2 regions of the Stappia indica genome follow, and region 1 is predicted to be linked to the other one. Evidence: predicted binding sites of a transcription regulator. Region 1 holds the regulator's gene; the other holds the start of a gene.
The links. Region 1 encodes LexA, which represses DNA repair genes until DNA is damaged. Its sites were predicted from a motif close to TGTTCNNNNTGTGTTCNG; they were not measured.
Positions count from the first base shown of each region.

Region 1 (5,250 bases):
CGAAATCGGGCGCCGCCGACGTGCTGGCCGCGCTCGGCGTCGACATCGACATCGGCCCGGCGCAGATTTCCCGCTGCATCCGCGAGGCGGGCCTCGGCTTCATGTTCGCGCCGAACCACCATTCGGCGATGAAGCATGTCGGCCCGGCCCGCACCGAGCTCGGCACCCGCACGATCTTCAACCTGCTCGGCCCGCTGTCCAACCCGGCCGGCGTCAAGCGCCAGATGGTCGGCGTCTTCGCCTCGCAATGGGTGGAGCCGATCGCCCGGGTGCTCGCCGCCCTCGGCTCCGAATCGGCCTGGGTCGTGCACGGCTCCGACGGTCTCGACGAGATCACCACGACCGGCCCGACCCGCGTCGCCGCTCTGGAAAACGGCGAGGTCCGCCTGTTCGAGATCTCGCCGCAGGATGTCGGCCTTTCGGTGCATCAGCCTGCCGACCTGAAGGGCGGCGAGGCGCCGGAAAACGCCGTCGCGCTCAAGGCGGTGCTGGAGGGCGAGAAGTCCGCCTATCGCGACACGGTCCTGATGAATGCCGGCGCGACGCTGGTGGTTGCCGGCCGCGCGCCGACCCTTGCCGAGGGCGTCGCGATGGCCGCGAATGCCATCGACAGCGGCAATGCGCTGGCCCGGCTGTCGCGCCTGGTCGAGGTGTCGAACGAGGCCCGCGATGGCTGACATCCTGGAAAAGATCGGCGCCTACAAGCGCCAGGAGATCACTGCCGCCAAGGCCGCCGTGCCGCAGGCCGAGATCGAGCGGCGCGCCGCAGACGCAGATGCCCCGCGCGGTTTCCTGAACGCACTGCGCGCCCGCAAGGCCGCCGGCGACTTCGGCCTGATCGCCGAGATCAAGAAGGCGAGCCCCTCCAAGGGCCTGATCCGCGCCGATTTCGATCCGCCGGCGCTTGCCCGCGCCTACGAGGCGGGCGGTGCGGCCTGCCTTTCCGTGCTGACCGACACCCCATCCTTCCAGGGCGCGCCGGAGTTCCTCGTCGCGGCCCGTGCCGCCACGTCGCTGCCGGCCCTGCGCAAGGATTTCCTCTACGACACCTATCAGGTGTTCGAGGCCCGCGCCTGGGGCGCCGACTGCATCCTGATCATCATGGCCGCCGTCGACGATGCGCTGGCCGCCGACCTGGAAGCGACCGCCTTCGGCCTCGGCATGGACGTGCTGGTCGAGGTGCACGATGCGGACGAGCTGGAGCGCGCGCTGCGCCTCGCCTCGCCGATGATCGGCATCAACAACCGCAACCTGAAGACCTTCGAGACGCGGCTGGAAACCAGCGAGGATCTGGCCGGGATGATCCCGGACGACCGCCTCGTCGTCGGCGAATCGGGCCTCTTCACCCCGCAGGATCTTGCGCGGATGGAGCGCTGCGGCATCTCTACCTTCCTGATCGGCGAGAGCCTGATGCGCCAGGACGACGTGACGGGTGCGACGCGCGCGCTGCTGGCGCGCCCCGGCCTTGCTGCGGAGTAGGACATGGTCGGCACATCTTCTGGAGACGCTTCCCCGCGCCTGACCCATCTGGACGAGAGCGGCGCGGCCAACATGGTCGACGTCTCGACCAAGGAGGTCACCTCCCGCGAGGCGCGCGCCGAAGGCCATGTGCGCATGAAGCCGGAGACGCTGGCGCTGATCCTGTCGGGCTCGGCCAAGAAGGGCGACGTCATCGCCACCGCCCGCATCGCCGGCATCATGGCCGCCAAGCGCACCCATGAGCTGGTGCCGCTCTGCCATCCGCTGCTGCTGTCCAAGGTCGCGGTCGACATCGTGCCGGATGAGGCGCTTCCGGGCTTGCGCGTCACCGCGATGGCCCGCGTTTCGGGCCAGACCGGCGTCGAGATGGAGGCGCTGACCGCCTGCTCGGTCACCTGCCTGACGATCTACGACATGGCCAAGGCCGTCGACCGCGGCATGACCATCGGCGGCATCCGCGTTCTCGCCAAGTCCGGCGGCAAGTCCGGCGACTGGACCGCGGCAAGCGAAACCAACCCCGCCTGACACAAGGCCAACTGACGTGAGGGACGGCTGACATGGCGCTGATCTCGGTCGACGAAGCCCTGTCGCGACTTCTCGGCGGCATCGAGCCTGTCGGAGGCGAGACCGTGCCGCTCGCCAGCGCCAACGGCCGCGTGCTCGCCGCCGACCTTGCCGCGACGCGCACCCAGCCGCCCTTTGCAGCCTCCGCCATGGACGGCTATGCGGTGCGCGCGGCCGATATCGCCGCGGTTCCTGCAACGCTCAAGCTGATCGGCGAAGCCCCTGCGGGCCGCGCCTTCACTGGTGCCATCAAGGCGGGCGAGACCGTGCGCATCTTCACCGGCGCCCCGCTTCCCGAAGGCAGCGACACGATCCTGATCCAGGAGAACACCGAGCGCGACGGCGATCTCGTCACCGCACTGGAAAGCGCCCCGCCGGGCAAGTTCGTGCGCCCCGCCGGGCTCGACTTCAAGGCCGGCGAGACGCTGCTCGCCGCCGGCACGCGGCTCGACTATCGCCGCCTTGCGCTGGCGGCGGCCATGAACCACCCCGTGCTGGAGCTGCGCCGCCGGCCGAAGGTCGCGATCCTGGCGACGGGCGACGAGCTGGTCGAGCCGGGCGAGCAGCCTGGGTCGGACCAGATCATCGCCTCCAACCATGCCGGCATTGCCGCCCTGGTCGAGGATTGCGGCGGCGAACCGCTGCAGCTCGGCATCGCCGCCGACCGGCGCGAGCACATTGCCGAGAAGATCGCCGGGGCACGGGCGGCCGGTGCCGACATTCTCGTGACGCTCGGCGGGGCTTCCGTCGGCGATCATGACCTGGTGCAGGAAGTGCTTGCCGCCTCCGGCATGGAACTCGGCTTCTGGCGCATCGCCATGCGGCCCGGCAAGCCGCTGATGGCCGGCCGGATCGAGGGCATGCGCGTGCTCGGCCTGCCGGGCAACCCGGTCTCCAGCCTCGTCTGCGGCGTTCTCTTCCTGCGCCCGCTGATCGACGCCCTGCTCGGCCGCCCGCCGCGCCGGCGCGACGCCGAGCTGCTGCCGCTGGCCGCCGATATCGGCGGCAACGACCAGCGCGAGGACTATCTGAGGGCCCGCATCCTGCGCCAGGACGATGGCACGGAGCGCGTCGCCCCGTTCGAGCGGCAGGATTCCTCCATGCTGGCAACGCTCACCCGCGCCGATGCGCTGGTGGTGCGCCCGCCCCACGCCGCCCCCCTGCCCGCCGGCACGCCGGTCCCGGTCCTGCGCCTGCCTCAAGGCTGAACCGGCCCCAGAGCTGAGCCGCCCCCGCACCTCGCCGCTTCTTGTTTCGTTCCTCCAGGGGCATTGTGGAACAAGGCAGGAACGGTTAGACTATGTTCATGATTTGTACATAGCCTGAGTCGCAGGCAGCGATCGGCAGCATCCGGCCGGCTTCGGCCCGGCTGCTGAGCCAGAGCGGGGGGACCCAAGCGCATGTTGACGCGCAAGCAGCACGAATTGCTCCTGTTCATCCACGAGAGGCTGAAGGAAACCGGCGTTCCTCCCTCGTTCGACGAGATGAAGGACGCGCTCGACCTGCGGTCCAAATCGGGCATCCACCGGCTGATCACCGCGCTGGAAGAGCGTGGCTTCATCCGCCGCCTGCCGAACCGCGCTCGCGCGCTGGAGATCGTCAAGCTGCCGGAATCCGTCGCGCCGGGCCTTGCCTCGCAGCGCGGCCAGGGCTTCTCGCCCTCCGTCATCGAGGGCTCTCTCGGCAAGACGCCGCCGGTGGAGCGGCCCCCCGCCCCGCCGCCTGCGGCCAATGACAGCGTCGAGATCCCCGTCATGGGCCGCATCGCCGCCGGCGTGCCGATCGAGGCGATCCAGTCCCACAGCCACACCATCGCCATGCCGGCCGACCTGCTCGGCAACGGCGATCACTATGCGCTGGAAGTGCGCGGCGATTCCATGATCGAGGCCGGCATTCTCGACGGCGACACGGTTGTGATCCGCCGTTCGGACAGCGCCGACAGCGGCGACATCGTCGTCGCCCTGATCGACGACGAGGAAGCGACGTTGAAGCGCCTGCGCAAGAAGGGCGCGTCCGTCGCACTGGAGGCCGCCAATCCGGCCTACGAGACCCGTATCTTCGGTCCGGGGCGCGTGCGGATCCAGGGCAAGCTCGTCTCGTTGTTCCGCCGCTACTGAGGGCGGGCGCCGGACGGAGCGCGGCACTGCACGGTTATTTCGGCGTCCAGGGTCGGCGACGCCCGTAGCTCGGGCGCACCGCGATATCGAGCGGCCCGGCAGCCCCGGCGTGAGGAATACCCTGCCGCGCCGGAGGGAACTTGGGAGAGTGCGCCGAAGAGAGCGCTCGAGGGGGCTCTGGAGGGACAGGGTCGGATGGGCCTGCGGGCACGCCCGCTGGTCCGGCAGGGGCCGCATCCGAGCCGCCGGAAAGGGCAGCGGAGACGGCAGCAGGATCGGCGGCATGCGTTGATGCCGCGGCGGAGCGTGGAGCCGGCGAAGGTCCGGCTTCCGGCATCGAAGAGGCCGCAAAATCGGGCGCAGAATCGGGCGCACTGAAATAGAGCGCAACGGCGCCGTCGCGGGCAAGCCGAGCGCCGTCGAACACTTGCCGCGCCCGGCAATCGGGCGGGGCGATCAGCGCTGAGACGATGATGTCGACCTTGCGGCAGTCCTCCTCGAAGGCGGCGCTGTCGCGCACCAGCGAGACCAGCAGTGCGGGCGGGCCTTGCGCCGCTGCGACGGGTCTTGGCTCTGGCCCTGATCCTGACCCTGGTCCTGGTCTTGGTCCTGGTGGCGCGTTGGCGGAGGTTCCGTGCCGGGTCCCCGCCCCCGGCGAGCCGTGCGCCCGCACCAGGCAGGCGAGCTTGTCGCAGTGCATATCCTTGGCGGAAATCCGCCGGTTCCCGTGCTCCCGTACGCCGACGCCGTCGGCCCGCAGCCACACCTCCGGCAGGAAGCCGCTCGGGCGCGAGGAAACGCGCAAGTCCCCCGCTGCATCACGGACGGCGATGGTCGTGCCGTTCGCCGATATCAGCATGTCCGGCTGCCGGTGCTGGGCATAAAGCAGCACCGAGGCGGCAAGCGGCAACAGGGCCACTGGGCGATATCCCCGCGGCGCGAGGCAGGCAATGAGCCCGGCCGCGACCACGGCCAGCGTGCCGGCGAGCGAGGGCGCACCGATCACCCCGTCATCCGGCGTCAACCCGCTCACCCAGGTTGCCATCGCCACGACAAGATCGATGCCCGCCCCCATCGCCGCGAGCGGCAG
Region 1 is NZ_CP046908.1:352,963-358,212, forward strand. It holds gene trpD (anthranilate phosphoribosyltransferase) at 1-677, shown strand, start outside; gene trpC (indole-3-glycerol phosphate synthase TrpC) at 670-1,479, shown strand; gene moaC (cyclic pyranopterin monophosphate synthase MoaC) at 1,483-2,004, shown strand; gene GH266_RS01685 (molybdopterin molybdotransferase MoeA) at 2,037-3,251, shown strand; gene lexA (transcriptional repressor LexA) at 3,444-4,160, shown strand; gene GH266_RS01695 (ComEC/Rec2 family competence protein) at 4,195-5,250, opposite strand, start outside.

Region 2 (5,250 bases), 1.0 Mb from region 1:
TGCGCGGCATCGAGATCCAGGTCGGGCGTACCGGCGCGCTGACCCCGGTCGCCAAGCTGGAGCCGGTGACGGTGGGCGGCGTCGTCGTCTCCAATGCGACGCTGCACAACGAGGACTACATCAAGGGCATCGGCCAGGATGGCGAGCCGATCCGCGGCGGCAAGGACATCCGGGTCGGCGATACGGTGCAGATCCAGCGCGCCGGCGACGTCATTCCGCAGATCGTCGATGTCGACCTCGACAAGCGCCCCGCGGATGCCGAGCCCTTTGCCTTCCCGACCACGTGCCCCGCCTGCGGCAGCCACGCGGTGCGGGACGTCAATGCCTCGAGCGGGCGCATCGACGCCGTGCGCCGCTGCACCGGCGGGCTGATCTGCCCGGCGCAGGCCAAGGAAAAGCTGAAGCATTTCGTCTCGCGCCACGCACTCGACATCGAGGGGCTGGGCGACAAGCAGGTGGAGTTCTTCTTTGATTTGCCGATGGAGGAGGGCGGCATCCGCCAGCCGGCCGACATCTTCACGCTGGCGGAGCGGGATGCCGCCTCGCCGCTGATCAAGCTGAGGAACCGCGACGGCTGGGGCGAGACGAGCGCTGCCAACCTCTTCGCTGCCATCGACGCGCGGCGCGAGATGTCGCTCAACCGGGTGATCTTCGCGCTCGGCATCCGCCATGTCGGCGAGGGCAACGCCAAGCTGCTGGCCCGCCACTATCTCGACTGGGAGACCTTCCGCACGGCGATGCAGGCGGCGGCCGATCCCGCCTCCGATGCCTTCGCCGAACTGATGGACATCGACGGCATCGGCGAGACGGTGGCACGGGCGGTGGTCGAGTTCTTCGCCGAGGACCACAACCGCGGGGCACTCGACGCGCTGCTGGCGCAGATCCGGCCGCAGTCGATGGAGCGGGTGGAGGCGAGCGCCAGCCCGGTCGCCGGCAAGACGCTGGTCTTCACCGGCACGCTGGAGAAGATGAGCCGCGACGAGGCCAAGGCGCGCGCCGAGGCGATGGGGGCGAAAGTTTCCGGCTCGGTGTCGAAGAAGACCGACCTCGTGATCGCCGGTCCCGGCGCCGGCTCCAAGCTGAAGAAAGCCGAGGAACTGGGCCTCGACGTCATCGACGAGGATGCCTGGATCGAGATGGCGGGAGGCTGACCTGCGTCAAATTGACTTAAGTATAAGATCCATAGGTACGAGTACGTAATCTTGATTTTTATTCGGTTTTTCTGCTCTTCATTCGATCTCGTCTTGTATCTGTAACAAAGTTTCAACTCCAAATATCGACTATCGCTCTCAAATGAGCTTTCGTTCGATATTTGGAGAGTGGAACATGTTTTCTGGATTTGTGAACCGGTCTATCGGTTTGCGGCTCATTCTGCTCGGCGCCCTTCCGCTTCTCGGTCTGCTGCTCGTCAGTTTCATCGAGCTTTCGGGGCGGTTTGCGCAGGTGCGCGAGGAACGCTTCGTCGCCGAGGTGCTGGACATTGCGCCGGTGATTTCCGAGGCCGTGCATCAGCTTCAGAAGGAGCGCGGGATGTCTTCCGGCTTCGTGGGGTCGAAGGGCGTCTCGTTTGCCGACGGGATCGCCGGCCAGCGCCAGGCGACCGACGCTGCGATCGCGCGCTATCTCGCCCGCATCGGCGAGGCGACGGGCCGGATCGAGACCGACGGGTTCACTCGCGCCCGCGACGCGGCGGCGAAGACGCTTCAGGACCTTTCGCGGGTGCGCGCGGATATCGACGCGCTGCGGCTGGAGAGCTCCGACGTCGGCGCCTATTACACGCCCGTCATCGGCAACCTGCTCGACATGGTCGGCGGCATGCCGACGCTCATCAGCGCTGGCGACACGCTGCGCCCGGTCCTTGCGTATATTGCGCTGCTGCAGGCGAAGGAGCGAGCGGGCCTCGAGCGCGCCACCGGCGCCGTCGGCTTCGGTTCGGGGAGCTTCGGCGAGGCCGTCTACCGCAATTTCATTCGCCTCGGCGCCATGCAGGAGGCCTCGCTCGAGACCTTTCGCCGCTACGCGTCGCCGCAGATGCTCTCCGCTTACGAAACCGCTCTGTCCGGCGCGGCCGCCAAGGAGATCGACGGGCTGAGGCAGATCGCCGTCTCCGCGCCGTTCGGCGGGGACGTGTCCGCGGTCAGCGGAGCGAAGTGGTTCGCGGTCAGCACGGCGCGCATCGACCTGCTGAAAGAGGTGGAGGACGAGGTTGCCGGACAGATCTTCGTTGCAGCCTCGCAGCGGGCGGCGGACGGCCAGCGCGCCTTCCTCTGGCAGCTCGGGCTCGTTGCCGGGCTGGTCGTCGTCATGGCGGTGATCTTCGCCGGCGTCTACCGCTCCATCGTGCCGCCGCTGGCGGAGCTGGTCGGCGTCATGCGCCGGCTTGCGGCCAACGACACGGGCGTCGAGGTGACGAGCGTCGCGCGCCGGGACGAGATCGGCGCGATGGCGGGGGCGGTGGAGATCTTCCGCGAGAATGCCATCGAGCGCATCGAGCTGGAACACAGCCTGCAGGAGGAACGCCTGCGCGAACGGGACCGGCAGTCGGCCATCGAGACGATGATCGCGGGCTTCCGCAGCAGCGTCTCGTCGACGCTGTCGACGGCAGGGGCCAAGGCCGGCGACATGCGCTCCTCGGCCGAGACGCTGGAGGAAGGCGCAAGCGGAGCTGCGTGCGACGCGTCCGCCGCGAGCCATGCCACCCAGACGGCCTCCGGCAATATCCAGGTGGTCGCGGCGGCGGCGGAGGAACTGTCCGCCTCGATCCGCGAGATCGCCGAGCAGACCTCCAAGGCAAGCGACCTGATGGCCTCGGCCGCCGAACGGGCGCAACTGACCAACGCCGATGTCGCTTCGCTTTCGCAGGCGGCCGAGCAGATCGGTTCGGTGGTCAACCTGATCCGCGACATCGCCGAACAGACCAACCTGCTGGCGCTCAATGCCACGATCGAGGCGGCGCGCGCCGGCGAGGCGGGCAAGGGCTTTGCCGTCGTCGCGGCGGAAGTGAAGAACCTTGCCGGCCAGACCGCCAAGGCGACGGAAGACATCGCCGCGCAGGTCACCGGCATCCAGGCCTCGACGCGCGGCGCGGTCGGCTCGATCGGAGAGATCGCCGGTGTGATGGCCAATATCCGCGAGCTGACAACCACCATCGCCGGCGCGGTGGAGGAGCAGCGCGCGGCAACGCAGGAGATCGCCAACTCCGTCATCGCCGCCTCGGACGGCACCGATGCGGTGGCGGACAACGTCACCTCGGTGACCTCGGCGATCGAGCGCACCGCGCAGTTTGCCGGCAATGTCAGCGCGGTGTCCTCCAGCCTTGCCGAGGTGACGCAGCAACTCGCCGGCGAGGTGGAGACCTTCCTCGCCGACATCGCGGTCGATCTTGCGGCACGGCGCGCGCAGGTGCATGCGCAAATGCGCGAGGCGGTCGTCGTCACCGCGCTGGGGCGTCGCTACCGGGCGCGGGTGGACGAGGCGGATGTGCATCAGGCCGCCGTTTCCGCCTCGGCCCGGCTGGAGCTCCGGCAGGCCGTCAAGCTGCAGCTCGCAGACGGGCAGGTGCTTGCGGCCATCGTCGCCGGGGGCGAGGGCGGGCGCTACACGCTGCGCTTCGAGCAGCCCGCGCCGGCACTGGTGGCGCTCGTCGCGGCCTGATCGTTTTTCGAATAACAAAGGCGTCAAAAGCCAAGAGGGAGGGGCGCGAGCAATTGCGCCCCTCCAATTGACGGGACAAGCTGCTATATATGGTCCAAAGAGAGAACAGAATCGCGGGTGCCAACGGTCCGCGCGATGTCAGATCCGTGACCCAGACCCGTCGAGACACTCTCCCGCATGGCCAATCATCCTGCCGATACCCGACAGTTCCCCCAAGGCTCCGCACCGGGGCAGGCGGAGCATGACGCGCGGGGCGGCGGTCTGGAGCGGCCGGGCGGCGGCAGCGGCATTGCCGCGCGCGCGCGTGCAGCGCTCGGGCCGCGGACGCCCGAACCCGGCTCCTATCTCGACGGGCTGAACCCGGAGCAGCGCGAGGCGGTCGAGACGCTGGACGGCCCGGTCCTGGTGCTGGCGGGGGCGGGAACGGGCAAGACCCGCGTCCTGACCACGCGCATCGGCCATATCCTGGCGACGCGGCGGGCCTTTCCGAGCCAGATCCTGGCGGTGACCTTCACCAACAAGGCCGCCCGCGAGATGAAGGAGCGGATCGAGCGGCTGATCGGCGACAGCGCGGAAGGCATGCCGTGGCTCGGCACGTTCCACTCGATCTGCGTCAAGATCCTGCGCCGGCACGCCGAGCTGGTCGGCCTGAAATCCGGATTCTCGATCCTCGATACCGACGACCAGATCCGCCTGATCAAGCAGATCATCCAGGCGGAGGGGCTGGACGACAAGCGCTGGACGGCGCGCGCCTTCGCCAGCCAGTTGGATGGCTGGAAGAACCGCGGCCTGACGCCCGACCAGGTGCCGGAGGGCGAGGCGCGCTCCTTCGGCAACGGCAAGGGCCGGGCGCTCTACGAGCAGTATCAGGAGCGGCTGTCGATCCTCAATGCCGCCGATTTCGGCGACCTGCTGCTGCATGTGATCACGCTGTTCCGCAACAATCCGGACGTGCTGGGCGAGTACCAGAACCGCTTCCGCTTCATGCTGGTGGACGAGTACCAGGACACCAACATCGCGCAGTACCTGTTCCTGCGGCTGCTGGCGCAGGGCAACCGCAACATCTGCTGCGTCGGCGACGACGATCAGTCGATCTACGGCTGGCGCGGGGCCGAGGTCGACAACATCCTGCGCTTCGACCACGACTTTCCCGGCGCCAAGGTGATCCGGCTGGAGCGCAACTACCGCTCGACCAGCCATATCCTGGCCGCCGCCTCGCATCTGATCGCCCATAACGAGGGGCGCCTGGGCAAGACGCTGTTCACCGATGTGGTGGACCCGGACGGCGAGGAACTGCGCGTCAGCGTCGCCGCCGCCTGGGACTCCGAGGAAGAGGCCCGCGCCATCGGCGACGAGATCGAGTCGCTGCAGTCCAAGGGGCACAGCCTCGAGAGCATGGCGATCCTGGTGCGCGCGTCGTTCCAGATGCGCGAGTTCGAGGATCGGTTCGTCACGCTCGGCGTCAACTACCGGGTGGTCGGCGGCCCGCGCTTCTACGAGCGCATGGAGATCCGCGATGCGATGGCCTATTTCCGCTGCGTCGTGCAGCCGGCCGACGATCTCGCCTTCGAGCGCATCGTCAACACGCCCAAGCGC
Region 2 is NZ_CP046908.1:1,383,277-1,388,526, reverse strand. It holds gene ligA (NAD-dependent DNA ligase LigA) at 1-1,151, shown strand, start outside; gene GH266_RS06615 (methyl-accepting chemotaxis protein) at 1,327-3,654, shown strand; gene GH266_RS06610 (ATP-dependent helicase) at 3,832-5,250, shown strand, end outside.
Region 2: the regulator LexA is predicted to act here: its motif matches at 3,745-3,762, upstream of GH266_RS06610 (ATP-dependent helicase).